2 linked regions of the Formosa sp. Hel1_33_131 genome follow. The protein of the gene in region 1 binds, or shares a complex with, the protein of each later gene. Links are inferred from orthologs where the notes say so. Each region holds a gene or a part of one and is shown in the gene's direction. Other genes may lie near its edges. The genes, in order: secA and secY.

Region 1 (13,213 bases):
ATTGGATACCTTGCCCAAGAGGCTTCCGTCTTTCGGAAATTAAGCATTGAAGACAATATTTTGAGTGTACTTCAAATGACAAAGCTTTCTAAAAAAGAACAAGTTGATAAAATGGAATCGTTGATCGACGAGTTCAGTCTGGGACACATCAGAACCAACAGAGGCGATTTGTTGTCTGGAGGAGAACGAAGACGTACCGAAATCGCGCGTGCTTTGGCAACCGATCCTAGTTTTATATTACTCGATGAACCCTTTGCAGGTGTGGATCCCGTGGCGGTGGAAGACATTCAACGGATTATTGCCAGATTGACCAAGAAAAATATTGGCATCTTAATTACGGATCACAATGTGCAAGAAACCTTGGCCATTACCGACCGTACCTATTTAATGTTTGAAGGAAGTATTCTTAAAGCTGGAAAACCCGAAGTACTTGCCAATGATGAAATGGTTCGGAAAGTCTATCTCGGTCAAAATTTTGAGTTACGTAAGAAGAAATTAGAGTTTTAAAACCCCTTAAGCTTTTTTCAAAAACGGTTTTACAACCCGCTTCGATAGTTTCACCACTAAAAGGGTGATGATTCCTGCGCTGAGTCCAAAGATCAAATCCCTTAAAACCCCTGGGAAACTTTCTAAAAGGTGATGAAAAATTTCGATGTTGTGAATGAATATCCCCCCCGATACGAGCAAAAGCGCAACCGTACCAACGACCGATAACGATTTAATAACTACTGGCAACGCATTCACTAAGGTCACTCCTATAAAATGAACGCTGTTTTTTTTGCCCTTACTCATTTGTATTAACTTCAATCCAAAATCGTCCATACGCACAATGAGTGCCACAATCCCATACACCCCAACCGTTGCTATCATGGAAATCATACTCACCACAGTAATTTGAATCGTTATCGACTGATCCAGTACAGTTCCTAAAACAATGATAATGATCTCAATGGATAAGATAAAATCCGTCAGAATCGCTGATTTTACTTTCTTTTTTTCTAAGGCTAAAATTTCTATTTCAGACATTGCTTCAGAAGCTCCCTTAACAACCGTATGTTTGTGTGGAACGGTGTATTCAAGAATCTTTTCAACGCCTTCATAGGCTAAATAAAGCCCTCCTAAAATCAATATAAATGTAATTACCGAAGGTAAAAATGCACTGAGTAAAAATGCAAAAGGCAAAATAATCAGTTTATTGAAAAAAGAGCCTTTTGTAATGGCCCACAACACAGGCAATTCTCTAGAAGACACAAAGCCAGATGCTTTTTCTGCATTGACGGCTAAATCATCGCCAAGGATGCCGGCTGTTTTTTTAGCCGATACCTTACTCATCACGAGTACATCGTCCATAAGAACCGAAATATCATCCAATAATGCAAAAAAGCCTGAAGCCATAAAAGAGGTGTTTATTTAATAATTACTTCGAGGCGATTGACAAAAGGATGTATGCAATAATTACAAGCGGAATCCCTGCAAATTGAAAAATAGCAAGAAGCACTAAGGATAAAATAATCAATATATAACGTGAGGCATTGTCTTTAAAATTCCATGTTTTAAATTTTAAGGCAATCAGCTTAATCGGTGCATTTAACAAATAACAACTCACCAAGGTCAGCGCGATAAGAAACCAAGGATTTAAAATAATGACATTGATTGCATCGCTGTGTTGATACTCTAAAATTAAGGGCAAAGAAATAATCAAGAGCGCATTTGCGGGAGTTGGCAATCCAATAAACGCATCTGATTGATTGGTAGAGATATTAAATTTTGCCAAACGGAATGCCGATGCCAAGGTCACTAACAACCCAAAATAAGGGAGTAAATTGTAGGTTTCCCAAGAGAGCTGTGGCGCTAAACCTAATAAATGAAAGAGTACCAAACCGGGTACCAAACCACTGGTAACCATGTCAGCCAGAGAATCCAACTGAACTCCAAGTTCACTTGCCACATTTAATTTACGAGCCAGAAGTCCGTCAAAAAAATCAAAGAAAATACCCAGACAGACAAACAAGGCGGTGAGTTTCATATTGCCTTCCAAAGCAAAAATTACGGCCACACAACCAGAGAATAGATTTAATAATGTAATAAAATGAGGGATATATGATTTCACGATAAATTGTATTTAATTAGTAAAAATAATAAACTATTTTTGTTTTCAGTAAATAAACAACAATATCTAAAAAAAAATAGAGTTTACATTAGTGTTTATCAGTTCATTTAAAAAAAGCCCTTGCAAATATTAAAATTTGTCTTAATAATTTTGACACCCCTCCTAATGGTGTCTCAAAGCGCTCGAAAATATTCAAATGAATTTTTGAATATTGGGGTCGATGCGTCTGCTTTGGGAATGAGCAATGCCGTGGTCGCATCTTCAGATGATGTGAACTCTGGCTACTGGAATCCTGCGGGCTTGGTGCATTTAGAAGACAGTGAGGCTGCCATCATGCACTCCAGTTATTTTGCCAATATTGCCAACTATAATTACATTGCTTTTGCCATGCCTTTAGACGACCGCACAGCAGTCGGGCTTTCGTTAATTCGGTTTGGAGTCGATGATATTTTAGATACTACAAAACTTATAGACCAACAAGGCGTGATCAATTACGATCGGATTAATTTATTTTCGGCAGCAGATTATGCACTCACATTTTCTTTTGCGAGAAAACTCCCTGTTCCCGGATGGAATTATGGTGTCAATGCGAAAGTGATTCGACGTATTATAGGGGATTTTGCAAGCTCATGGGGATTTGGTTTGGATTTAGGAATTCAGTTTGAATCCAATGATTGGAAATTTGGTTTGATGGCAAGAGACGTCACGACCACCTTTAATGCATGGGCTATTAACGAGGAACGGTTACAAGATATTAAAGATGCCATCCCAGGACAAAACCAAGAAGAACCTGAAGCCACGGAGCTCACACTTCCTAAATTGCAACTTGGAATGTCGAAACTCTTTACCTTTAATTACGATTACACACTGAGAACTGAAGTGGATCTAATCTGTCGGTTTGAAGAAAACAACGATGTGATCTCCTCCTCTTTTGTCAGTATCAATCCCGCTCTAGGTCTTGAATTTGGATATACGGATCTGGTGTTTTTTAGAGCTGGTGTCGGAAATTTTCAAAATGAATTACAACTTGACAACTCTACGCCTTTAACCTTTCAACCTAATTTTGGCGTCGGATTTAAATATAATGGCATATACTTAGACTACGCCTTTACGGATATTGGCGATCAAAGTGCCGCCTTATACTCCAATGTATTTTCTCTCAAAATCGATTTAAGCATCTTTAGATAATGAACTTTAAAAAATTAATTACGCTTTTACTTATATTTATAAGCTTCTCTGTAAATGCACAGCTTGAGTTGACGACAGAGTCCAAAATCAGTATTCTGACCATTGGACCAGGCACTTCTTTAAACGATGCTTTTGGACACAATGCGATTCGGATCAAAGATCCTGTTTACAAATTTGACATTGTGTTTGACTACGGTCGGTATGACTTTGAAACAGAAAATTTTTATCTGAAATTTGCGCAAGGAAAACTTGACTATCAAATGAGTCAATACAAATTTGAAACCTTTTTTGGGTACTATCAATATCAAAACCGAAGTGTTAAAGAGCAAGTTTTAAACCTAAGTTCAGACCAAAAAACTGCGTTTTATAAGTTGTTAAAAGAAAATATCAAACCAGAAAATAAAACTTACCCCTATGATTTTTTCTATAACAATTGTGCTACAAAAATAAAAGATGGCATTGAAACTACACTCGACTACCAAGTCGTGTATAACCCTGCTCCTTCCTTTAAACAGTTTTCATTTAGAAATTTAATTCGTTCCGATTTGAATCAAAATTCATGGGGAAGCCTTGGAATTGATATTGCCTTGGGTTCAAAAATAGACCAGATTGCCAGCGTTGAAGAACACATGTTTTTGCCTAAATATTTACACCAACTGCTTGAAAATTCACGTTTAAAAACAGACGATTCAAAACTAGTGACTGCCTCAAAAACACTGAGCCCTTCTGATGCTATTACAAAAAGTGACTTTTTTAGCAGTCCGCTTTTCATCTTGGGAATTCTAGCCCTTATCATGCTCTTCATCACTTATAACGATTACAAAAACAACACGCGCAGCAAATGGCTTGACGTGAGTTTATTTGCCATTACGGGCTGCATTGGTGTGTTTTTATTGCTGCTTTGGTTTGCAACCGACCATCAAACAACCGCTTATAACTACAACCTTTTATGGGCCTGCGCTCTGAATCTTTTATTCCTTCCGTCCATCCGTAAATCGAGGTTAAACAATCGTGGGCTGAGCTATCTGAAATTCCTTGTAGTACTTCTATCTCTGATGGGGCTGCATTGGATCACAGGCGTACAATCCTTTGCGATTGGATTGATTCCACTTCTGATTGCTATTTCTGTGCGATATTTATTTTTAATTCATCATTTCAAGGCTGCAATTCGTATATAATTATCCTTTCTTTGCAAAAACAAAATTTTGAATTATCTCAACGTAGAAAATATATCGAAATCGTACGGCGAACTTAATCTGTTCGAAGACCTTTCTTTTAGTATTCATAAAGATCAAAAAATAGCATTTGTTGCCAAAAATGGTACCGGAAAAACGTCTATTTTAAATATTCTTTCAGGAAAAGATTCCCCCGATACGGGGCAAATCATTTATCGAAAAGGACTGCGAACCACCTTTTTATCGCAAGAACCTGTTTTAGATCAAACCCTGACGATTGAGGAAACAATTTTTAATTCGGACAATCCGATTTTAAAAGTCATCAACACCTACCATGCAGCACTTGAAAATCCAGAGGACAGCAATCTCTATCAAACAGCTTTTGATGATATGGAGCGCTACCAAGCTTGGGATTTTGAAACCCAATACACACAAATCCTTTTCAAGTTAAAACTTGAAAATTTAAACCAAAAAGTGAGTGAACTTTCTGGAGGACAGCAAAAACGTTTGGCATTGGCCAATACCCTTTTAAGCAAACCCGATTTACTTATTTTAGATGAGCCGACAAACCATTTGGATTTAGAAATGATTGAGTGGTTGGAATCGTTTTTTGCGAAGGAAAACATCACCCTATTTATGGTTACGCATGACCGGTACTTTTTAGAGCGCGTTTGTTCCGAAATTATCGAATTAGACGAAGGCTGTATTTACAATTATAAAGGAAATTACTCTTACTACCTCGAGAAAAAAGAAGAGCGTATTGAGCGTGAAGCGATTGAAACTAATAAATCCAAACAACTCTTTAAAAAAGAACTCGGGTGGATGCGTCGTCAGCCAAAAGCACGTACGACCAAATCTAAATCCAGAATCGATGATTTTTATGAAATAAAAGAACGTGCCAACAAACGTCGAAACGATCATGAAGTTCAGTTGGAAATCAACATGGAACGCTTGGGAAGTAAGATTTTAGAGATTTACAAAGTCTCTAAAGCGTTTGAGGAAAAAGTCATTTTAGACAAATTTGAATACGTATTTCAACGTGGAGAACGGATTGGAATTATTGGTAAAAATGGGACAGGAAAATCGACGTTTTTGAACATGATTACTGGGGGGTTAAAGCCCGATAGTGGTAAAATCATTCAAGGAGAAACCATCAAGTTTGGCTATTATACACAAGATGGAATCAAAGCGAAACCAATGCAAAAGGTCATTGATGTGGTTCGTGAATTTGGGGAATACATCCCTCTGATGAAAGGCAAGCAAATTAGTGCCCAACAATTGCTTGAACGCTTTTTATTCAGTCGAAAAAAACAATATGATTTTGTAGAAAAACTGAGTGGCGGCGAACGAAAACGTCTGTATTTATGTACGGTATTGATTCAAAATCCTAACTTTCTAATTCTCGATGAGCCGACCAATGATTTAGACATTGTTACGCTGAATGTTTTGGAAAACTTCTTACTCGATTTTCCGGGCTGTCTGTTAGTGGTTTCGCATGACCGTTATTTTATGGATAAAATTGTCGATCATTTATTTGTGTTTCGTGGCGAAGGTATGGTGGAAGATTTCCCTGGAAATTATTCCGATTTCAGAACTTATGAAGACAGTACGCCTGTGGCGGCAGAGCCCAAAAAAATAACAGCTTCAAAGGTTTCTACAGAGGGTCAATCCGAAGCTAAATTAAGTTTTAACGAACAAAAAGAACTCAAAAATCTAGAGAGCAAATTGAAATCACTTGAGTTTGACAAAAAAGAATTGGAAGCTAAATTCCTCGTTCCAGAGATTGATATGGACACTATCGGAGCGCTTTCTGACGAATTGAAAATCTTAAATGATGTAATAGAAGAAAAAGAACTAAGGTGGTTAGAGTTAAATGAAAAACTAAATTGAACCGACTGTTATCATATATTAAATTTTTGTGGTACTCCAAAAATCAACATGGCGTCCACTCCCCTTTTGTGTTTGGTTTGCTTACCAACTGTTTTTATGACCACACAAACTACAATATTTATCAACAGCTTTCTTCAAAGGATTCAAAGTCAAAGTTCTTAATACGCTTAGGCGCTTATTTTAAGTTTGAGAACTGTTTTGTCCCTGACACCATTGATCCAAAATTTAAACATGCCTTAAATCTGGTACAAAACATATCTACATTCAAAACGATTGACGATTTAATCAATAAAAAGCAAGAAGTTTTAAAAACTCCTTGTTTGATTTATCTCGATTTAAAAACCATTGAATTGCACTCGATATCTGTCTTGTTTCAAATTTACGACAGAGATTCCTTGATCCTTATCCCTTCCATACGGGGAACTAAAACCAGATTTGAACACTGGAATCAGTTAAAATCTCAGTCGGAAGTGTCTGTGTCTATTGACGCCTTTTATTGGGGACTGTTGTTTTTTAGAACCGAACAACCCAAAGAACATTTCACAATAAGGCTCTAATTACTTGGTGATTGAAATATTACTTTTAACTTTATAGCTCAAAATAACGTATGAAAATCTACACAAAAACAGGAGATAAAGGAACCACGGGACTTGTTGGAGGCACCCGAATACCAAAGCATGATTTGAGAATAGATTGCTACGGCACCGTCGATGAGTTGAACTCCTACCTTGGTTTGATCCGCGATCAGGCGATTTCAAAGGACAGCAAAACAACACTCATTAAAATACAAAACCAATTGTTTATCATTGGTTCTCTTTTGGCAACCGATCCAGAGAAACTGAAGGATGAATCTAAAAGAAAACGTCTCGGAATCACTTTTCTAGAAGCGGATGCCATTGCATTTTTAGAAACCGAAATTGATGCGATGAATTTGGCATTGCCTCCAATGACCCATTTTATTTTGCCCGGAGGTCATCAAACCGTGTCATTCTGTCATATTGCACGCTGTATTTGTCGCCGTGCCGAGAGAAATGTCTCTAAACTCAACGCAGATCAGCCCACCCAACCCGAAGTACTTATTTATTTGAATCGCTTGTCGGACTTCATTTTTGTGTTGGCACGAAAATTGTCTAAAGAGTTAGAAGCGGAGGAAATCAAGTGGATTCCTAATAAACCCTCCTAAATTAGGAAGCCAATTATTACAAATCACTGTCTAACAATTTTTTAGTTTATCAGATGGTAATTAAACGTTCATAACTTTATTGAAGAAATAAATGCTTTTTTACTTGATTTTTTCATGTAAAAAATTATTTTTGCAAAAATTAAATATTTCAACACATGTATTGGACACTTGAACTTGCCTCTTACCTAAGTGACGCGCCTTGGCCCGCCACTAAAGATGAATTGATAGATTATTCTATAAGAACAGGAGCTCCACTAGAAGTTGTGGAAAACCTACAATCTATTGAAGATGAAGGGGATTCATACGACTCCATTCAAGAAATCTGGCCTGATTATCCATCAGATGAAGATTATCTTTGGAATGAAGATGAATATTAAAAAACTCAAAAATTATTTAAAAAAGTCTCAAATGAGGCTTTTTTTTTGCTTTATTTCACAAAGAAAATAACAACAAACTGTATCTTTGACTGTCTTTACAATTAAAGATTATTAAAATAAAACCCAAAAATGAGTTTACTGAATTCGGTACTAAAAGTATTCGTTGGAGATAAATCCAAACAAGACGTGAAGGCAATCATGCCAATCGTCCACAAAATAAAAACATTTGAAGCAGCCACTGCTGCCTTGAGTAACGATGCTCTAAGAGCGAAGACTCAAGAATTCAAATCGACGATCTCCGAGGCTTGCAAAGCACTTGAAGATAGCATCGCTACATTGTACGTTGAAGCAGACACCACGGAGGATATCGACCGAAAAGAAGAAATCTATCTGGAAATTGATGGTCTGAAAGATGAAGTATATGCACAAACGCAAGAAGTTTTAGATGCCATTCTTCCTGAAGCCTATTCTGTCATCAAAGAAACTGCCAAACGTTTTGTGAACAATCCACAAATTGAGGTGACTGCCAGTCCTTTTGACCGAGAACTTTCAGGGACTAAAGACTATGTCACTTTAAATGGCGAAAAAGCCTTTTGGGCCAATTCTTGGGATGCCGCTGGAAAACCGATCACTTGGGATATGGTGCACTACGACGTGCAGCTTATAGGCGGTGTCGCGATGCATCAAGGGAAAATTGCTGAGATGCACACAGGAGAAGGTAAAACACTCGTAGCAACGCTGCCAGTATATTTAAACGCGATCACAGGCAAAGGAGTTCACTTGGTAACGGTGAATGATTACTTAGCAAAAAGAGACAGTGCGTGGATGGCACCCATTTTTCAATTCCATGGGTTGAGTATTGATTGTATCGATTACCACCAACCGAATTCTCAAGAACGTAAAAACGCTTACAATGCCGATATTACTTACGGTACGAATAACGAATTTGGATTTGATTACCTAAGAGATAATATGGCGCATACGCCCGATGATCTTGTGCAACGTCCACCCCATTATGCGATTGTCGATGAAATTGATTCTGTTTTAATTGATGATGCCCGAACACCCTTGATTATTTCAGGGCCCATTCCTCAAGGCGATCGTCATGAATTTGTAGAGTTAAAACCAAAAGTAGAAGACATTGTTAGCGTTCAACGAAAATACCTTACAGGGGTGTTAGTGGATGCTAAAAAAATGATTGCTGCTGGAGAGACCAAAGAAGGTGGATTCCAGTTGTTACGTGTTTTTAGAGGAATTCCAAAAAACAAAGCATTAATTAAATTTTTAAGTGAAGAAGGAATCAGACAACTCCTTCAAAAAACGGAGAATTTCTATATGCAAGACAACAATAGAGAAATGCCCAAAGTGGATGAAGAACTCTATTATGTGATTGATGAGAAAAACAATCAGATTGAATTGTCTGATAAAGGCGTCGAATACCTTTCTGGAAAAGACAACCCTGACTTTTTTGTGATGCCTGAAATTGGCATGGAAATTTCAAAAATTGAAACTCAAAATCTTCCGACTGAAAAAGAAGCCGAACTCAAAGAAGAATTGTTTAGAGAGTTTGGAATCAAATCGGAACGCATTCATACGCTCAATCAACTTTTAAAAGCCTATGCCCTCTTTGAAAAAGACATTCAATATGTGGTGATGGAAAATAAAGTCATGATTGTGGATGAGCAAACCGGTCGTATTATGGACGGGCGTCGTTACAGTGATGGATTGCACCAAGCGATTGAAGCTAAGGAAAATGTAAAAATTGAAGCGGCAACACAAACCTTTGCGACAGTAACCTTACAGAATTACTTTAGAATGTACCGCAAGCTGTCTGGAATGACAGGTACAGCGGTGACAGAAGCAGGTGAATTTTGGGAGATTTATAAATTGGATGTGATCGAAATTCCGACCAACCGTCCGATTGCAAGAGACGATCGCGAAGATTTAGTGTATAAAACCAAACGTGAAAAATACAATGCCGTTATTGATGAAGTGACGACCTTATCAAAAGCAGGACGTCCGGTATTGATTGGAACAACGAATGTAGAAATTAGTGAGTTGTTAGGAAAAATGTTGAGCATACGCAAAATTCCTCACAACGTCTTAAATGCAAAATTGCATAAAAAAGAAGCGGATATTGTGGCAGAAGCGGGACAGCCCGGACAAGTGACCATTGCCACCAACATGGCAGGTCGTGGAACGGATATCAAATTGTCTGAAGAAGTGAAGGCCGCAGGCGGATTGGCGATTGTAGGTACGGAGCGTCACGATTCGCGACGTGTGGACAGACAGTTACGTGGACGTGCAGGACGTCAAGGAGATCCTGGAAGCTCACAATTTTATGTGTCTTTAGAAGACAATCTAATGCGTCTTTTTGGAAGCGAACGCATTGCCAAAATGATGGACCGTATGGGTCTTGAAGAAGGCGAAGTGATTCAGCATTCCATGATTTCTAAGTCTATTGAGCGTGCTCAGAAAAAAGTAGAGGAAAATCAATTTGGAGTGCGTAAGCGTCTATTGGAATATGATGATGTGATGAACTCTCAGCGTGAAGTGGTGTACAAACGTCGCTACAACGCCTTGTTTGGAGAACGTCTTCGGGTCGATTTGGCGAATATGATTTATGACACGTCTGAAATTATTACAGAGGAGAATAAAGCCAACAACGATTATAAAAACTTTGAGTTTGAACTGATTCGTTATTTCTCAATGAGTTCGCCTGTGACGGCGGATGAGTTCTCAAGCATGACAGCTCTAGACATTGCAGGAACGGTATATAAAAATGCCTTTCAACATTACATTTCCAAAATGGAGCGCAATGCAGAGTTGGCATTCCCAGTGATTCAAAATGTATATGAGACACAGCGCGATAAATTCAAGCGTATTGTGGTGCCTTTTACCGATGGTGTAAAATCCTTACAGGTGATCACCGATCTTGAAAAAGCCTATCAAACCAACGGAAAACAGTTGGTAACGGATTTTGAGAAAAACATTTCGTTAGCGATTATTGACGATGCTTGGAAAACTCATTTACGAAAAATGGACGAGTTGAAACAATCGGTACAATTGGCGGTACACGAACAAAAAGATCCTTTATTGATTTATAAATTTGAGTCGTTTGAACTGTTTAAGTCCATGATTGACCAAGTGAATAAAGAGGTGATTTCCTTCTTATTTAAAGGAGAAATTCCACAAGAAACGGCTAATGTGATTCAAGAAGCAAAAACACGCCGACGTGAGAAAACACAAACCTCTAAAGAGAACATCCAAAACTTAGACGAGCGTTCTGCGGAATCAAGAGCGGCTGGGAATACGCAACGTCAACCACAAGTGGTGGAAACGATTACGAGGGACCAACCCAAAATTGGACGTAACGATCGTGTGACCATTAAGCACGTGATGAGTGGCGAGAAAAAAACTACGAAATACAAGCAAGCAGAACCACTGATTGCCAAAGGAGAATGGGTGCTGATCGATGAGTAAGCAGCCTTAACTTACAGAACTGAATTGTTAAAATCACGTGTATCTTTGGATGTACGTGATTTTTTTTATAACATTACAACAGATTTTAATCCCCAGATCTGAATCTTCATAAGCAGCTTAACCGAATGTAAGCGATTTTTTTATTTGAATTTTAGATGCGGGGGCAAGCAAGATGTTTGCGCTAAAATCAGTTACGTATAATAACAACTAAAACATTGTGTTATCCCGGGATATATATCCGTTAATACACCCTTTTGTTGACATATAACGAGTTATGTGCAAGCTGAAAAAAATACGTGCTTAACATTAAATTTTATGCATATATTTAAATTGGGCAAATTTGAAAGTATAATAATTCGATATTTTCTTGATAAAATTAGAATCTAAATATGAAATTAAAAAAAGTAAATGTAAACGTAACGGGCACTTTTAATGTGACCTTAAGTAATGAAAATGGAGAAATAACTCTTAATTCAGTTGGAGAAATCTCAAGTATAGAACTTGATGGCAACACATCATATAATATTTCTGGAAAAGTTAGTTCTGTTGGAAATATCGTGATTAATTATAATTTATCAGGAAAAGTTAGCTCTATCGGAAACCTTGTAATTAATTATAATTTGTCAGGAAAAATAAGTTCTATTGGAAATATTCCGGTTAATTACAACTTATCAGGAAAAGTTAGTTCGATTGGCAATGTAACTATTGGATATAATTTATCAGGAAAGGTTAGTTCAATTGGAAATAATATAATCGGTTATAATTTGTCAGGAAAAGTTAGTTCTGGAAACAGAACAGTTAAAATAAATGATATAAGCTTTTCTTTAAAAGGTGGCTATTAATTAACCAATAATTTATAACGAGCGTAAAAGACTATGGAAGTAAAAGAATTATACGATTTAGTAACTAAAGATTTTGACGATAAAATACCTCTTGAAAATATTCATCCACTTCATAAAGCTATGCTTGAAGAATGTTGTGAAAACGCTTTGAATAATCCTCAAAAAGTTGAGTCACAAGACACATTAAAATATGCGGTGCAAATAGCATTTTTTACTTGTATAGAAACTTTACGTGGCACATTGAAAGCTGGACTTGAATTTGCAGACACAGTAAATCTAAATTATAGAAATCAAAGCTTTACTATCACAAAGGATTCACCTTTTCTAAAAGATTAAATAATGCCTAAAAAAGGAGTTTTTATAATTGAGAGCCTAGAATTTAGGGATGAAAAACTTGACCGTTATGAAGGTAAATTTCTTTCAAGAATTTTAAAGTTAGGAGGTGTGAAAACGCAATATTATTATATTCGGACTTCACAGGAATTGGAAGAAGTCCTGAAAATTTTTAAAGAAACAGAATATAGGTATCTTCATTTCTCATGTCATGGGAGTGAAGAATCTATTGAGACAACCTTAAATTCTATCGATTTTGATTTATTTTCTGAATTTGTAACACCAGTTTTAGACTATAAACGATTATTCATATCTGCTTGCTCTTCTGTAAACAAAAATTTAGCAAAGGAATTATTTCCATTTTGTAAATGTTATTCATTAATTGGATTTGAAAACGATGTTTCTTTTAATGATGCTGCAATAACTTGGGCGTCTTTTTATCATTTGATTCTAAAAAATGACAAGATGAGATATGATAAAATAAGCCCAATATTGGAATCAATTTCAAAATTATATTCTATACCAATAAATTACTTTCAAGCGAGTCAATCTGCAAAAAGAGGATTTCGATTGAAGAGATTTACTGGAAATTAATAAAAGCCAGCACATAACAACGTATATAATTCAGCGTG
Region 2 (16,363 bases), 550 kb from region 1 along the record:
GCAGCACCATTCTTGTATTTTAGGGATATGTTAACTTCAAAGTATAATGTAGTGATGTATTCATTTATAGAAACAGTTGGTCAAAATGGGTACACGCCTCAGTTAACAATTAACTCACCCAGATATCTAACGAATGGGGTTTATGATAAACAGCTGCTTAAGGATGACATTAATAGTTTGAGAAGTCAAGGTATCCCTGTAATTGTATCCATAGGAGGGCAAAATGGTCATGTAGAGTTAAGTACTGTTGCACAAAAAAATGAATTTGTTCAAGGGCTGAAAGACATTATTGATGAATATGGTTTTGATGGTATTGACTTAGATTTTGAAGGAGGTTCTATGGATTTCGGGGCTGGCGCCTTAACCGATTTTTCATATACAGGAATCTCTGCGTTTCCAAAACTTAAAAATGTAGTAGATGCTTTTAAAGAACTAAAGGCACATTATGGAGCTAATCTTATTTTAACATGTGCTCCTGAAACCTTTTACGTTCAGGTTGGGGGCTCAACATATACCAATACGGCTGGAGCTTTTTTACCAGTGATTCATAACTTGCGTTCTGAATTAGATTTAGTGATGGTGCAACTTTATAATACGGGATCTGTCACTGCATTAGATGGACAAGCGTATTCTCAAGCAACCCCCGATTTTCTAACGTCTATGTCAGATATGTTAATCACAGGTTTTAATGTAGCTTCAACAGGATTTAATTTTCCGGGATTACCAGCCTCAAAAATTATGGTTGGTATTCCAGCGTGCCCAGCAGCGGCACCTGCCGGAGGATATTTACAACCTTCAGAGACGATCAAAGCCTTGGGTTATTTGAGGTTTGGAACAACCTTTTCAGGGAGGAGTTACACATTGCAAAATGGCCCACATCCAGGTTTAAGAGGGGTGATGACATGGTCTGTTAACTGGGATGCGGCAGCCAATTGTGCCTCTGCGTATGAATTCTCTACAGATTATTTCAATTATTTTAGTTCAACGTTCAGTGTTGATGACCAAGTTAAGAGTGAAGTGCCAAAAGTCTATCCAAACCCTTTAGAACACAGTATAACAATTAAATCTCCACACAAAATCAACGAAATAAATATTTTCGATATCAAAGGTAATAGGTTATATCATAAATTAAACCCCGACACTTCTAGTATCGATTTAAGTGCCTTTGAAAGTACCCTTTATATAATGGAACTAAAAACGGAGTCTGGTATATTTTATAAAAAAATCCTTAAAAAGTAACCCCAAACCTAACCCTCAATTTCTTCTAAAATGAAAACATCTTTTATCTCTTTGGTATTTCTGTTTGTGAGTTATTTTACATTTGCCCAATTTGGAAATGATTGCGGAGTCCCTGTCTGGGATGCAACCAGAAACTATTCGATCGGATATCATGTATATCATACTAATAACGTTTACAGAAACGCAGGGTATGTGAACGCTAATACTGCCGCACCAGATGTAAATCCTGCTTGGACGTTACTAGGGGCTTGTACCAGCAGTGTTGTCCCTGTTGCTTCGGATGCAGATTGTGCGTCTGCGACCGCTTGGGTTACACAACCTGGTGCCACAACCGGCTTTCCAACAGATGCCCTGGTAAGTTATAATAATGGGTTATATAAAGCTAAATATTATATTAATATAGATGTGAGACCAGATTCACATGATGCGTATACTTTTGAAGGTGTTTGTGTGAAGCCACCAACAGTCACATCAAATATCTCGGCCTCACAAAACTATACGATGGATCCGCTTCAAAATATTTTAGCAACTGCTACAGTTCAAGATTTCGGGGTTGATATTACAGAGGTCTTAATTACAATTCAAAAAGACGGAGTGGATGTTGTAAGTACAGTACTTTCCGAATCAACAGTTACAGCTGGTACTTATGATTATAATTGGCTTCCTACAACCTATGGCGCATACACCTTAGTTTTTAAAGCGACCAATCAATCTAATAAAGAGGGGTTTTATAATGCTTCAATTATTATTAACAGACAAGTGCCACCCTCTATTAGTTTGGTTTCTCCAGCAGATGGAAGTCTCTCCTACTATACAGCGAGCCAACCCATCAGTTTAGTTTTTAATGCCCAAGTAAACGGGAATTTACCACCAAAAAAGGTCTATTATAAAACAACAGCTAATTCACAAGCTGTATATGCGAGCTATGTCAATAATAACTATAGAGCCTCTTGGACGCCAGCTCTAGATGGAATCACCACAATTACGGCTTTTGTTGAAGATGAAAACGCTAATATAGCAACTGTCGTTTTTAGCCTCGAAGCCTATAATTCAAATTGTGCGGCGCCAAATTGGTATAGTACAAGAAACTACCCATTTACCTCAGGGACTCCTAGCACAGTTTATTATAATGGATTTATATACGAAAACACAGCCTATGTAACTAGTGGCGGAAATCCACCCAACACAAATGCTTTATGGACAAATATAGGTACTTGTGTCCCAGCCAATTTAACAATTCAAACCAATTGTGATGACTTTATAGATTGGGTGTCCAAACCGGATAATTATGTAGGAAATGTAAATGTAGTGTATAATGAAGGCTTGTATAGAACATCCTACCCTATTGTTGGAACTGTGACTCCAGACCAATCTGATGCCTATGTTTTTTTAGGAATTTGTGTAAAACCACCAGTATTAACCTCAAGTTTTGAAGGTGCTAAAACTTTTATACAACCCACTCTGCAGACCATCAATATTTTAGCCACAATTGTAGATGTTGATTTTCCAATTAGCACTACAAAAGTATTCATCAAAAAATTTAGCCAAAGCACATTTCAGTCTTTTGACATGACCCTTGGTGCAAATAATCAATACACCTACGATTTTATACCAGATGCTTACACAGACTACAATATTAGAATAGAAGGTACAAATAGTATTAATTTAAGTTCCGAACTTATAGGAGCTATTAAAGTGGCGAAGAACCAGCCTCCAAACATTGCATTAACAACTCCAGAATCTGATTCAAGGTTTTTTCAATTAAATTTTACCCCCATAGTCATTCATTTTACAGCCAGCCAAACAGATCGACCGATACAAAGCATATCCTTATACGATGAATTCACAACGATCACATCTTCTGCTAGCGCCACGGCAACCTCTATTTCTTGGACGCCTTCTCAATATGGAATCACTAATTTAAGATTAGGAATTACAGATGATATGGGGACTTCTAATTATGTGTATTTAAAATATGAAATAATAGACCCTTCTAAAGAGTCGATTCTATTTGCCAATTTGCCCTATCAACTTAAAGGTTTAGAAGGTGTTACCAAAGTTTTTACTTTTGATAAAACCATTACAAGTGTCAAATCACGGGATTTAACACTGACTCAGTTTTCTTTTGCAAATTCTAAACTAACCGTCAACTCCAATAATCCAGGGAGAACCGGTCTAGAAATCACAACATCCGATGGCGACAAGTATTACATCGGACTCCGAATTGATAATGCAGATGGCACCGTGCCTAGATACCCCACTCATATTTCTATAGGCTCTGTCTCTGAAGATATCCCCGACGATGTAAACTTCTTTAATAACGGCATCAACAACACTAATTTAATGCTCAACAATCGAATGGACGTTCGATATACGTATATAAATGGAGGGCCATTAATCGGTTGGAACACATGGCAACCAGATAGAGTCATGAAGTTTGCAAGAAACAGTCTAAAGATGGGGCTGATGCCTGTTTTTATATTTTATAACATCCCTGATGGAGGAGAATCATACACTACAAATCTAGAACACATTCAGTCTCCTACCTATATGACAGCCTATTTTGAGAACTTAGAGCTGTTTTTAAATCAAGTAAGAGACATTGTAGGCGATGAGTTTTTTGGAGTCATTTTTGAGCCCGATTTCTTAGGGTATATGCAACAAAATTCAGAACCTGAAACCTTGGCAACTGCTGTAGGTGCAACAACGATTGGAACCAATGCTGGAACCCTTAAATCGCTTGTAGAACGCATCAACTTTGAAATCAATAAAAAACGAATTGATGATAATTTGAATTTAGAATTTGGGTGGCAAATGAACTTATGGGCAAAGCCGAATGTTGCAGGAGTCCGCGGAATTATTAGAGAAACAGACAATGTTAGCGGAGTTGGAGGTGGTGATTTTCAAACGCAGCTACAAAAGATAAAACAGACCGCAATTGATATTTATCGTTATAGTGAAAGAATGGGGATCATGAGCCATAATGCAGATTTTATTTCCATAGATAAATATGGTCTCGATGCGTTGGGTTATAGCAATGCAAGCGACCCTGCCGATCCATCTTCTTGGACTTGGTTTTGGAATAATGACCACTGGCTCAATTACTTCGCTTTTGTCAGGGCTTTATTTGAAGAAGCTGGGGTTCATGTTATATTATGGCAAATTACCGTAGGACACATAAACGGCTCTACAACTATTAATGAGTACACCGGCACCAACTTTGCAACACTCCCAAATACTTCAAAATATTATGAAGATTCTGCATCCCCTTTTTTCTTTGGCGATGAAATCGATTTTTCAAATGATCAAGCACGGTTTGATTATTTTTCTCAAAACAAACATAACGATCCAAAGTTAATTTCTAACCCCACTAGTAAACATGTCACTTTCGGAAATCATTTTGAAGAACTCAATGATATAGGTGTGAAACTAGTGCTTATGGGAGCTGGTGTAGGAGACAGTACCGATGGAATTGGAGATCCAGTGGCTCCTGGAGCGACATTGACAGACGATCATTTTTGGATTCAAAAAGTGCAAGATTACTATATAAACCACCTTATAACAAGTACCCTTGGATTTGAGCCTTCTGATATTTCAGACCTAACACCCGACTTTACTGTTTTGATCGACAATCAACAACTTATAATTAAAAATATTTCAAAGGCTCCAAAAAATACCGATGTTTATCTTTTTGATCTTACCGGAAAACGCCTCATCGATAAACCAAATCAACAGATTGGAACGAGTGAAACCATTCGCCTAAGTCATACAATTCCATCCAACACCTTTTATATCTGTATTCTCAAAACAGAAGGAAGTGTAGGCGCATTTAAAATAATTTCTAAATAATTTAGGTGAATAGATTAAATTTATCTAAATTTGCAGCTCGAAAAACATAGGTCACCACCTTAATTTTTGATATAATTGCTGAAAATCAGCGATTTACATGTCCCAAGCTGAGTGCAAGGGAAAAACGGAAAAAATACAATTCAGGGTTGAAACGTATTTTGACCCTTTGTTTTGGAATAAAAAGAGTTAATTAATAAATATATAAATATGTCTGGGTTAATAGGAAAAAAAATCGGAATGACCAGCATCTTCGACGCGAATGGTAAAAATATGCCATGTACCGTTATAGAAGTTGGGCCATGCGTTGTTACCCAAGTCAGAACCGAAGAAGTTGATGGCTATTCAGCCCTTCAGCTTGGTTTCGATGACAAGACAGAGAAAAGTGCTACGAAAGCTGACTTAGGTCACGCCAAAAAAGCAGGTACTTCTGTTAAGAGAAAAGTCGCGGAATTTAAAGGATTTGATGAGGAGTACAAATTAGGAGACACCATAACAGTAGAGCATTTTGCCGAAGGCGAATTTGTTGATGTTTCTGGAACTTCAAAAGGTAAAGGATTTCAAGGGGTTGTAAAACGTCATGGATTTGCAGGTGTGGGTCAAGCGACTCACGGACAGCACAACCGTTTACGTGCACCAGGATCTATTGGTGCGGCTTCGTATCCAGCTAGAGTTTTCAAAGGAATGAAAATGGCAGGACGTATGGGAACCGACACAGTTAAAGTTCAAAATTTAAGAGTTTTAAAAGTAGTAACTGAAAAAAATCTACTTGTGATCAAAGGATGTGTTCCTGGTCCTAAAAACGCTTATTTAATCATTCAGAAATAATGAAAGTAGCAGTTTTAGATTTAAACGGAAAAGATACAGGTAGAAAGGCAGACCTTTCTAACGATGTATTTGCTATAGAGCCAAACAATCATGCGGTTTACCTAGATGTTAAGCAATATCTTGCTAACCAACGTCAAGGAACGCACAAGTCAAAAGAAAGAGCTGAGATTTCGGGAAGTACTCGAAAGATCAAGAAGCAAAAAGGAACTGGTACAGCCCGTGCGGGAAGTATCAAGTCTGGTGTTTTTAGAGGTGGTGGTCGCATGTTCGGTCCAAGACCTAGAAACTACAGCTTCAAGTTAAATAAAAATGTAAAGCGTTTAGCACGAAAGTCGGCCTTTACAATAAAAGCTTCTGAAAAATCAATTACGGTTATAGAAGACTTTACATTTGACACTCCAAAAACAAAGAACTTTACAGCTGTATTAAAGGCCTTAAACCTTGATAGCAAAAAGTCTTTATTTGTCTTGGGTGGCTCAAATAATAATGTATATTTGTCCTCGCGGAATTTAAAGGGCTCTGAAGTTTTAATAGACTCAGAAATAAGTACTTATAAAATATTAAACGCGAATCAAGTAGTGCTTTTTGAAAGCGCTTTAAAGAATATTGAAACGAATTTAAGTAAATAAGAAAACCATGAGTATCTTAATTAAACCAATAATCACAGAGAAAGCATCACAAGCGAGTGAGTTGAGAAACTGCTTCAGCTTTCAAGTGAATACGAAGGCGAACAAGGTAGAAATCAAAAAAGCAGTGGAAGCTGCTTACGGTGTTTCTGTTGAAAAAGTTCGTACAATAAATGTCCGTCCAGATCGAAAAACCAAGTTTACAAAAACGGGGATTCAACATGGTAAAACAAATGCTGTTAAAAAAGCACTTGTACAACTGGCGGAAGGTGAAACGATTGATTTATACGCTAATATCTAATTAGACAAACATGTCAGTAAGAAAATTAAAACCAATCACCCCAGGACAGCGATTTAGAGTAGTAAACGGCTATGATGCCATTACTACTGATAAGCCGGAGAAGAGTTTATTAGCTCCGAAAAAACGTTCAGGTGGTAGAAACAGTCAAGGAAAAATGACCATGCGCTATATCGGTGGAGGTCATAAGAAAAGATATCGTATCATCGATTTCAAAAGAGAAAAAGCTGGGATTCCAGCCGAAGTGAAATCTATTGAATACGATCCAAACAGAACTGCATTTATTGCGCTTCTGAATTACCAAGATGGTGAAAAACGCTATATCATTGCACAAAACGGTCTTCAAGTAGGTCAAAAGTTGGTGTCAGGTGTAGATGTTGTTCCAGAGGTTGGGAATTCAATGCCTTTAAGTCAAATTCCATTAGGAACCATCATCTCTTGTATCGAACTACGTCCGGGACAAGGAGCTGTTATGGCACGTAGTGCTGGTGCATTTGCACAATTAATGGCAAGAGACGGTAAATTTGCTACGGTAAAATTACCATCTGGTGAAACGCGTTTACTATTGCTAGGATGTAACGCCACTATCGGAGTTGTATCTAACTCGGATCACCAATTATTGGTGTCAGGTAAAGCAGGTAGAAGCCGTTGGTTAGGAAGACGTCCAAGAACAAGACCAGTTGTTATGAATCCAGTCGATCACCCAATGGGTGGTGGTGAAGGAAAATCATCAGGTGGACATCCACGTTCAAGAAACGGTATTCCTGCTAAAGGATTTAGAACCCGTTCTAAGACCAAAGCAAGTAATAAGTATATTATAGAACGTAGAAAGAAATAATAAGACATGGCAAGATCATTAAAAAAAGGACCTTTCGTTCATTATAAGTTAGAGAAAAAAGTCGCTGCTAATGTAGACGCTAACAAAAAAACAGTTATCAAAACTTGGTCTAGAGCCAGTATGATTACACCGGATTTTGTTGGACAAACAATTGCAGTACACAACGGCCGCCAATTTGTACCAGTATATGTTACTGAAAACATGGTAGGTCATAAACTAGGAGAATTTTCACCAACACGTTCATTCCGTGGACATGCAGGTGCTAAAAATAAAGGTAAAAAATAAGAGCTATGGGAAGTCGTAAAAAACAAATGGCAGACGCTATTAAAGCTGGAAAAAAGCAAATCGCTTTTGCAAAGCTTAATAACTGTCCTACGTCACCAAGAAAAATGCGCTTAGTAGCTGATTTAGTAAGAGGCGAAAAGGTAGAAAAGGCACTTAACGTTTTGAGATTTAGTTCAAAAGAAGCATCACGTCGTTTAGAAAAATTAGTTCTATCGGCTGTCGCTAACTGGCAATCTAAAAACGAAGATGCAAACATTGAAGATGCGGATCTTTTTGTAAAAGAAATCACAGTAGATGGAGGTTCCATGTTAAAGAGACTTCGTCCAGCACCTCAAGGTCGTGCACACAGAATTAGAAAAAGATCCAATCACGTTACAGTCGTACTTGGAGCTAAAAATAACACACAAAGCAATTAATAAATGGGACAGAAGACAAATCCAATAGGAAATCGCCTTGGAATCATCAGAGGATGGGAATCTAACTGGTACGGAGGTAACGATTACGGAGACAAGCTTGCTGAGGATGATAAAATCAGAAAGTACATCTTTGTTCGTTTAGTAAAAGCTAGTGTATCTAGAGTGATTATCGAAAGAACTCTTAAACTTGTAACCGTTACTATCACAACGGCTCGACCTGGAATCATTATTGGTAAAGGCGGTCAAGAGGTAGACAAGTTGAAAGAAGAATTAAGAAAACTCACAAATAAAGAAGTTCAATTAAACATCTTTGAGATTAAGCGTCCTGAACTAGATGCGTTTTTAGTAGCAACGAGTGTCGCTCGTCAAATTGAAAATCGTATTTCTTACAAACGTGCAATCAAAATGGCCATTCAAGCCACGATGCGAATGAACTCTGAAGGAATAAAGATTCAAATTAGTGGTCGTCTCAATGGTGCTGAAATGGCACGTAGCGAACATTATAAAGATGGAAGAATTCCTTTATCAACATTTAGAGCTGACATAGACTATGCTTTAGTTGAAGCCCATACTACTTATGGTAGATTAGGGATCAAAGTATGGATTATGAAAGGTGAAGTATATGGGAAACGTGAATTATCTCCTTTAGTAGGTCTTTCAAAAGGACAAGACAAAGGAAACCGTTCATCGAACTCGAAACCTCGCCGTAGAAAGTAATTTTTTATAAATTAAAAGAAAATGTTACAACCAAAAAGAACAAAATTTCGTAAAGTCCAGAAAGGACGAATGAAAGGAAACTCCGAGAGAGGACATCAACTTTCTAACGGAATGTTTGGTATAAAATCACTCGATTCAAATTTTTTAACTTCACGTCAAATTGAAGCTGCTCGTATCGCTGCAACACGCCATATGAAAAGAGAAGGTCAGTTATGGATAAAAATATTTCCAGACAAGCCAATCACAAAAAAGCCGCTTGAAGTAAGGATGGGTAAAGGAAAAGGTGCCGTTGAATATTGGGCAGCTGTTGTGAAACCAGGAAGAATATTATTTGAAGTTGGTGGTGTGCCACTTGACGTTGCTAAAGAAGCATTGCGTTTAGCAGCTCAAAAATTACCAGTTAAAACCAAATTTGTAATCGCTAGAGACTACGAAGCTTAATTTTATTGATATTATGAAACAATCTGAAATTAAAGAACTATCGACAGCTGAGTTACAAGAGAAACTTAGTGATACGAAAAAGACTTACGCGGATCTGAAAATGACCCACGCAATATCACCACTCGAAAATCCAATCCAATTACGATCTGTAAGACGATCTGTAGCACGGTTGGCAACGGAGTTAACAAATAGAGAAGTGCAATAATTGTATTCTGCTGAAAGATGGAAAAAAGAAATTTAAGAAAAGAACGTGTAGGCGTTGTTACAAGTAACAAAATGATGAAATCAATAGTGGTTTCTGAAGTGAAAAAAGTAAAACATCCTATGTACGGAAAGTTCGTGCTAAAGACTAAAAAGTACGTAGCACACGACGAGCAAAACGACTGCAACGAAGGTGATACTGTAAGGATCATGGAAACAAGACCCTTAAGTAAATCTAAATGTTGGAGACTAGTAGAAATCATTGATAGAGCTAAATAATTATGGTACAACAAGAATCAAGATTAAAAGTAGCTGATAACACTGGAGCAAAAGAGGTATTAACCATTCGTGTTCTAGGTGGTACAAAACGTAGATATGCATCCCTTGGTGACAAAATTGTTGTTACTATTAAAGATGCGACTCCTAACGGAACCATCAAAAAAGGAGCAGTTTCAACAGCCGTAGTGGTACGAACTGCAAAAGAAGTAAGACGTCCAGACGGATCTTATATAAGATTTGACGACAACGCCTGTGTTCTTTTGAATCCTACTGGTGAAATGAGAGGAACACGTGTTTTTGGACCAGTAGCAAGAGAACTTCGTGATAAGCAATTCATGAAAATTGTATCATTAGCACCAGAAGTGCTTTAATTTAAGAAACATGGGAAAGCTCAAAATAAAATCAGGAGATACCGTAAGGGTTATTGCTGGAGACCATAAAGGTTCTGAAGGTAAAATTGTGAAAGTATTAATAGAAAAAAATAAAGTGATCGTTGAAGGGGTAAACATGGTGAAAAAACACATGAAGCCTAGTGCTCAAAGCCCTCAAGGTGGTATCGTTGAAAAAGAAGCGTCAATCCAAATATCAAACTTATCTTTGTTAACTGCAAAAGGTGAAACAACGAGAGTTGGGTTTAAAATGGAAGACGGTAAGAAAGTAAGATTTTCAAAGAAATCTAACGAAGTAATTTAAGAATTATGGGATACATTCCAAGATTAAAACAAGAGTATAAAGACAGAGTAATGTCGGCTCTTACAGAAGAATTCGGATATAAAAATGTAATGCAAGTTCCAAAACTGCAAAAGATAGTGATATCTAAAGGTGTTGGTGCGGCTGTTTCAGACAAGAAGTTAATCGACTATGCAATAGAAGAGGTCACTAAAATTTCTGGACAAAAAGCAATTGCAACAATATCTAAAAAAGATGTTGCAACTTTTAAACTACGTAAAGGAATGCCAATTGGTGTTAAAGTAACCTTACGTGGCGAAAAAATGTATGAGTTTTTAGATCGTTTAGTAACATCTGCGCTTCCACGTGTTAGAGATTTCAACGGAATCAAAGCAAATGGATTTGACGGTAGAGGTAACTACAATTTAGGAGTTACGGAACAAATTATTTTTCCTGAAATAAATATTGATAAAGTCAATAAAATCTCGGGAATGGACATTACATTTGTAACCGACGCCGATACCGATAAAGAAGCGAAATCATTATTAACAGAATTAGGGGTCCCTTTTAAAAAGAATTAAGCTATGGCTAAAGAATCAATGAAAGCCCGTGAGGTAAAAAGAGCAAAAGTAGTTGCAAAATATGCGGACAGACGTAAAGCGTTAAAAGAAGCAGGCGATTACCAAGGATTGCAAAAATTACCTGTAAATGCATCACCAGTTCGTATGCACAACAGATGTAAACTAACGGGTCGTCCAAAAGGATATATGCGTCAGTTTGGACTCTCAAGAGTTATGTTCAGAGAAATGGCAAACAATGGATTAATACCCGGCGTTAGAAAAGCAAGTTGGTAAAATTATAAATTGGTTTCAGGTTCTAATAATAGAAAACCAAAACCGCAAATTAATACACTATGTATACAGATCCAATAGCGGATTACTTAACAAGAATTAGAAACGCAGTTCGTGCAAATCACAGAGTTGTAGAGATTCCTGCATCTAATTTAAAGAAAGAGATTACAAAAATATTATTCGATCAAGGATATGTTTTAAGTTACAAATTTGATGACACTACTGTACAAGGTACTATCAAGATAGCACTCAAGTACAATAAGGAAACCAAAGAACCTGTAATCAAAAAAATCCAAAGAATAAGTAAACCAGGTTTACGTAAATACTCAGGATCTAGCGATCATCCACGTATTCTTAATGGCCTTGGAATTGCAATCGTTTCAACTTCTCACGGAGTGATGACAGGAAAGCAGGCTCAAAGAGAAAATGTTGGTGGCGAAGTATTGTGTTACGTTTACTAATTTTAAAGATTTAAGAAATGTCAAGAATAGGAAAAAACCCAGTAGCGATTCCAGAAGGAGTGAGCTTAGATATAACGGATAACCTTATTACGGTTAAAGGTAAACTAGGGGAGCTAACTCAAGAATTCTCTGCTATAAGTATTAAAATAGAAGAAGGACATGTTATTTTAGAACGTTCTTCTGAACATAAAGATCACAAAGCAAAACATGGTCTTTACAGAGCTTTAATTTTTAACATGATCCAAGGTGTTACTACTGGATGGTCAAAAGAATTAGAACTCGTAGGAGTTGGATATAGAGCATCTAATCAAGGAAATAAACTTGATTTAGCTTTAGGATTTTCTCATAATATTGTTTTGAACATCGCTCCTGAAGTAAAAGTAGAGACAGTTTCAGACAAAGGGAAAAACCCAATTATCAAATTAACGTCACACGACAAACAACTTGTTGGACAAGTTGCTGCTAAAATCCGTGGTTTCAGAGCGCCTGAGCCATACAAAGGAAAAGGAATTAAGTTCGTAGGCGAAGTATTAAGAAGAAAAGCAGGTAAATCAGCTTAATAAGTTAGTTATGGCATTATCAAAAAACGATAGAAGACAAAGAATTAAAAACAGAATACGTAAAATTGTAAATGGGACAGCGTCTCAACCTCGATTGGCTGTTTTTAGAAGTAATAAAGAAATTTATGCTCAATTAGTAGACGACGTCACTGGTGTAACCATTAGTGCGGCTTCTTCAAGAGATAAAGATATCAGCACTTCAAAAGGATCTAAAATTGAAATCGCAACATTAGTTGGGAAGTCAGTAGCAGCAAAAGCAATAAAGGCAGGTGTTGAAAGCATCACTTTTGATAGAGGTGGTTATTTATATCACGGTAGAGTAAAATCATTAGCGGAAGGCGCTAGAGAAGCAGGACTTAAATTCTAAAGAAATTATGTATCAAAAATACAAAAGTGCAGAACTAGTAAAACCAAGTGGGTTGGATTTAAAAGACCGTTTGGTAGGTGTGCAAAGAGTTACAAAAGTAACAAAAGGTGGTAGAGCATTCGGATTTTCAGCGATTGTAGTAGTCGGTGACGAAGCTGGTGTTGTAGGACACGGTTTAGGTAAATCTAAAGATGTAGCCAGTGCAATTGCGAAAGGAATTGAAGATGCTAAGAAAAACTTAGTTAGAATTCCTTTAATCAAAGGGACACTGCCTCACGAACAAAAAGGTAAATTTGGCGGAGCAAGAGTAAACATCATCCCTGCAGCACCTGGTACAGGGGTTATTGCTGGTGGAGCTGTAAGAACTGTTCTTGAAGCCGTTGGAGTACATGATGTTTTATCAAAATCCCAAGGATCTTCAAACGCTCACAATGTTGTAAAAGCTACTTTTGATGCTTTACTTCAATTAAGAGATGCGAAGTCAATAGCACGTGAGAGAGGAATTTCTCTTACACAAGTTTTTAACGGTTAATTTACGACAAGATGGCTAAGATAAAAGTAACAAAACAAAAAAGTGCGATCAATCGTACACAAAGACAAAAGCTAACATTATTAGCGCTTGGTCTTAAAAAGATTGGTCAAACGATAGAACATGAGGCGACACCTAACATTTTAGGAATGGTCAATAAAGTAAAACATTTAGTTTCTGTACAAGAAGCTTAAAATATACTGAAAAATGAATTTAAGTAATTTACGACCTGCTGCAGGTTCAGTTAAAAGTCAAGGTAAAAGAGTCGGTAGAGGACAAGGTTCTGGTAAAGGTGGTACGGCAACTCGTGGTCACAATGGTGCTAAATCTCGTTCTGGTTACTCTAGAAAAGTAGGTTTTGAAGGTGGTCAAATGCCATTACAAAGACGTGTGCCTAAGTTTGGTTTCACAAACATTAACCGTAAAGACTATCAAGGAATTAATCTTGATACCCTTCAACTGTTAGTTGACGAAAAGAAAATTAAATCTGAATTAGATTTTGAAACAATCGTTGAATTGCGTTTAGGACGTAAGCATGAATTGATTAAAATTTTAGGAAGAGGTGAGTTGAAAGCTAAGTTAAAAGTTTCAGCACATAAATTCACAGCAACAGCAAAAGCGGCTATTGAAGCTGCTGGAGGTGAAGTTGTAACCCTATAACACCCCAACAAATGAAATTTATAGAGACATTAAAAAACGTTTGGAAAATTACAGAACTTAAAGATAGAATTCTTCTAACTTTAGGTCTGTTGCTAGTATATCGTTTTGGAGCACAAGTTGTGCTTCCCGGAATTGACGCTTCACAGTTAGGATCTTTAGCATCCAAAACGGACTCAGGACTTCTTGGACTCTTAAATGCATTTACAGGTGGTGCCTTCGCAAAAGCTTCGGTTTTTGCATTAGGGATTATGCCTTACATTTCGGCTTCTATTGTCGTTCAGTTGATGGGAATTGCGATTCCTTATCTTCAGAAACTTCAGAAAGAAGGTGCTAGTGGTCAAAAGAAAATTACACAAATCACCCGTTGGTTAACAATTGGGATCTGTTTAGTACAGGCACCAGCCTACTTAACAAGTCTTCCTGCGCTTATGGGCGGTACACAAGCTTTCACTTTAGGTCAAGGTGGAGTGTTTTATTTCTCTTCTATAGTAATACTAGTAACCGGTTGTGTTTTTGCAATGTGGTTAGGAGAAAAGATTACGGACAAAGGTATTGGTAATGGAATCTCACTTTTGATTATGGTAGGTATTATTGCAAACATGCCATTATCATTCGCACAAGAATTTGACTCTGCTGTGAATCAATCTCAAGGAGGATTAATCAAAATTTTAATTGAACTTGTCATATGGTTTGTTATTATCTTAGCGTCGATCATGTTAGTCATGGCCGTAAGAAAAATAGCAGTTCAGTATGCAAGACGTACCGCTTCTGGTGGCTACGAAAAAAACATCATGGGGTCAAGACAATACATTCCTCTAAAGCTTAATGCTTCTGGAGTAATGCCAATAATCTTTGCACAAGCAATTATGTTTGTACCAGGTTTATTAGGAGGTCTTGATATCTTAAAAGATTCAACCGTCGGTCAATGGTTGGTTGCTAATTTTGCTGGAAATAGTATGTTTGGTTTATGGTACAACATTGCGTTTGCACTCTTAATCATTGTCTTTACTTATTTCTATACAGCAATTACAGTGCCTACCAATAAGATGGCTGATGATTTAAAACGAAGTGGAGGATTTATTCCTGGAATTCGACCTGGCTCGGAAACCTCAGAATACCTTGATAAAATAATGTCACAAATCACCCTACCGGGTTCTATGTTTCTAGCACTTATTGCTGTGTTTCCAGCAATCATTGTTCGCTTGATGGATATCCAACAAGGATGGGCATTATTCTTTGGAGGAACTTCATTATTAATTATGGTGGGAGTTGCAATCGACACCATGCAGCAAGTAAATTCATACTTGTTGAACAAACACTACGATGGCTTGATGAAAACAGGTAAAAATAGAAAAGCAGTTCAATAGGCTCAATATAACTACATGGCAAAACAAGCAGCAATAGAACAAGACGGAAGCATCATCGAAGCATTATCAAATGCGATGTTCCGAGTAGAATTAGAAAATGGTCACGTTGTGACCGCCCATATCTCTGGTAAGATGCGTATGCATTACATTAAATTACTACCAGGTGATAAAGTAAAACTGGAAATGAGTCCTTACGATTTATCTAAGGCAAGAATAACTTATAGATACTAACAAGAAGTAAAAAGATGAAAGTAAGAGCATCCATTAAAAAGAGAAGCGTAGATTGTAAGATCGTACGTAGAAAAGGAAGACTTTACGTTATAAACAAAAAGAATCCTAGGTTCAAACAAAGACAAGGTTAATTATGGCTAGAATTGCAGGGGTAGACATCCCAAAACAAAAAAGAGGAGTAATCTCTTTAACTTATATCTATGGAATAGGTAGAAGTAGAGCTAAAGAAATTTTAGCGGAAGCAAAAGTTGATGAAAGTACTAAAGTATCCGATTGGACCGATGAAGAAATCGGAAGACTTCGTGATGCTGTTGGAACTTTTAAAATTGAAGGAGAACTTCGTTCTGAGATTCAATTAAACATTAAACGTTTAATGGATATCGGTTGTTACAGAGGAATTCGCCATAGAGCGGGTCTTCCTTTACGTGGACAACGTACGAAGAACAATTCAAGAACTAGAAAAGGTAGAAGAAAAACAGTTGCGAACAAGAAAAAAGTAACTAAATAATAATTAGTAATATGGCAAAGTCAAGTACTAAAAAACGTAAAGTTATCGTAGAATCTACGGGGGAAGCACACGTAACAGCTTCTTTTAATAACATTATCATATCATTAACCAATAAAAAAGGCGACGTGATCTCATGGTCATCAGCT

The links.
Region 2: the proteins of secA (region 1) and secY are in contact, whole or in part, in a crystal structure (PDB 3DIN), measured with the Thermotoga maritima proteins. The link is inferred for Formosa sp. Hel1_33_131 from one-to-one orthologs. Residues at the interface, in WP_004082002.1 of Thermotoga maritima: Glu261, Ala262, Arg263, Lys300, Ala301, Arg302, Thr303, Ile304, Ile305, Leu323, Tyr324, Asp325, Pro326, Val329, Ser330, Tyr333, Ile336, Lys340, Phe345, Val349, Glu363, Phe364, Tyr374, Ser375, Gly376, Gly377, Glu393, Ile395, Thr482, Ser483; in WP_004081795.1 of Thermotoga maritima: Glu108, Gly109, Glu110, Glu111, Ala236, Glu237, Arg238, Arg239, Ile240, Thr241, Ile242, Gln243, Tyr244, Ala245, Arg246, Arg247, Val248, Thr249, Gly250, Arg251, Arg252, Val253, Tyr254, Gly256, Ala257, Ser258, Thr259, Tyr260, Leu261, Pro262.

The regions. Positions count from the first base shown.
Region 1 is NZ_CP017260.1:217,316-230,528, forward strand. What follows is about bases 7,667-11,606. They hold secA (preprotein translocase subunit SecA), read left to right. Parts: upstream 7,667-8,052; coding sequence 8,053-11,406; downstream 11,407-11,606. Other genes in these bases: FORMB_RS01060 (DUF2795 domain-containing protein), read left to right, coding at 7,702-7,923. Also shown: lptB (LPS export ABC transporter ATP-binding protein), read left to right, coding at 1-507; FORMB_RS01025 (DUF808 domain-containing protein), read right to left, coding at 514-1,395; pssA (CDP-diacylglycerol--serine O-phosphatidyltransferase), read right to left, coding at 1,418-2,110; FORMB_RS01035 (PorV/PorQ family protein), read left to right, coding at 2,276-3,298; FORMB_RS01040 (lipoprotein N-acyltransferase Lnb domain-containing protein), read left to right, coding at 3,298-4,476; FORMB_RS01045 (ABC-F family ATP-binding cassette domain-containing protein), read left to right, coding at 4,504-6,363; FORMB_RS13210 (hypothetical protein), read left to right, coding at 6,390-6,920; FORMB_RS01055 (cob(I)yrinic acid a,c-diamide adenosyltransferase), read left to right, coding at 6,971-7,546; FORMB_RS01070 (hypothetical protein), read left to right, coding at 11,796-12,248; FORMB_RS01075 (hypothetical protein), read left to right, coding at 12,282-12,584; FORMB_RS01080 (hypothetical protein), read left to right, coding at 12,588-13,175. UniProt on the Escherichia coli protein: Required for protein export, interacts with the SecYEG preprotein conducting channel.
Region 2 is NZ_CP017260.1:779,731-796,093, reverse strand. Bases 13,455-16,300 are described here. They hold secY (preprotein translocase subunit SecY), read left to right. Parts: upstream 13,455-14,122; coding sequence 14,123-15,478; downstream 15,479-16,300. Other genes in these bases: rpsK (30S ribosomal protein S11), read left to right, coding at 16,229-16,300; rpsM (30S ribosomal protein S13), read left to right, coding at 15,843-16,217; ykgO (type B 50S ribosomal protein L36), read left to right, coding at 15,724-15,840; infA (translation initiation factor IF-1), read left to right, coding at 15,494-15,709; rplO (50S ribosomal protein L15), read left to right, coding at 13,659-14,111. Outside these bases: FORMB_RS03535 (glycosyl hydrolase family 18 protein), read left to right, coding at 1-1,239; FORMB_RS03530 (hypothetical protein), read left to right, coding at 1,270-5,088; rplC (50S ribosomal protein L3), read left to right, coding at 5,296-5,913; rplD (50S ribosomal protein L4), read left to right, coding at 5,913-6,542; rplW (50S ribosomal protein L23), read left to right, coding at 6,550-6,840; rplB (50S ribosomal protein L2), read left to right, coding at 6,851-7,675; rpsS (30S ribosomal protein S19), read left to right, coding at 7,682-7,960; rplV (50S ribosomal protein L22), read left to right, coding at 7,966-8,376; rpsC (30S ribosomal protein S3), read left to right, coding at 8,380-9,093; rplP (50S ribosomal protein L16), read left to right, coding at 9,115-9,534; rpmC (50S ribosomal protein L29), read left to right, coding at 9,548-9,739; rpsQ (30S ribosomal protein S17), read left to right, coding at 9,757-10,014; rplN (50S ribosomal protein L14), read left to right, coding at 10,017-10,385; rplX (50S ribosomal protein L24), read left to right, coding at 10,396-10,707; rplE (50S ribosomal protein L5), read left to right, coding at 10,713-11,264; rpsN (30S ribosomal protein S14), read left to right, coding at 11,268-11,537; and 5 more genes. UniProt on the Escherichia coli protein: The central subunit of the protein translocation channel SecYEG. Consists of two halves formed by TMs 1-5 and 6-10.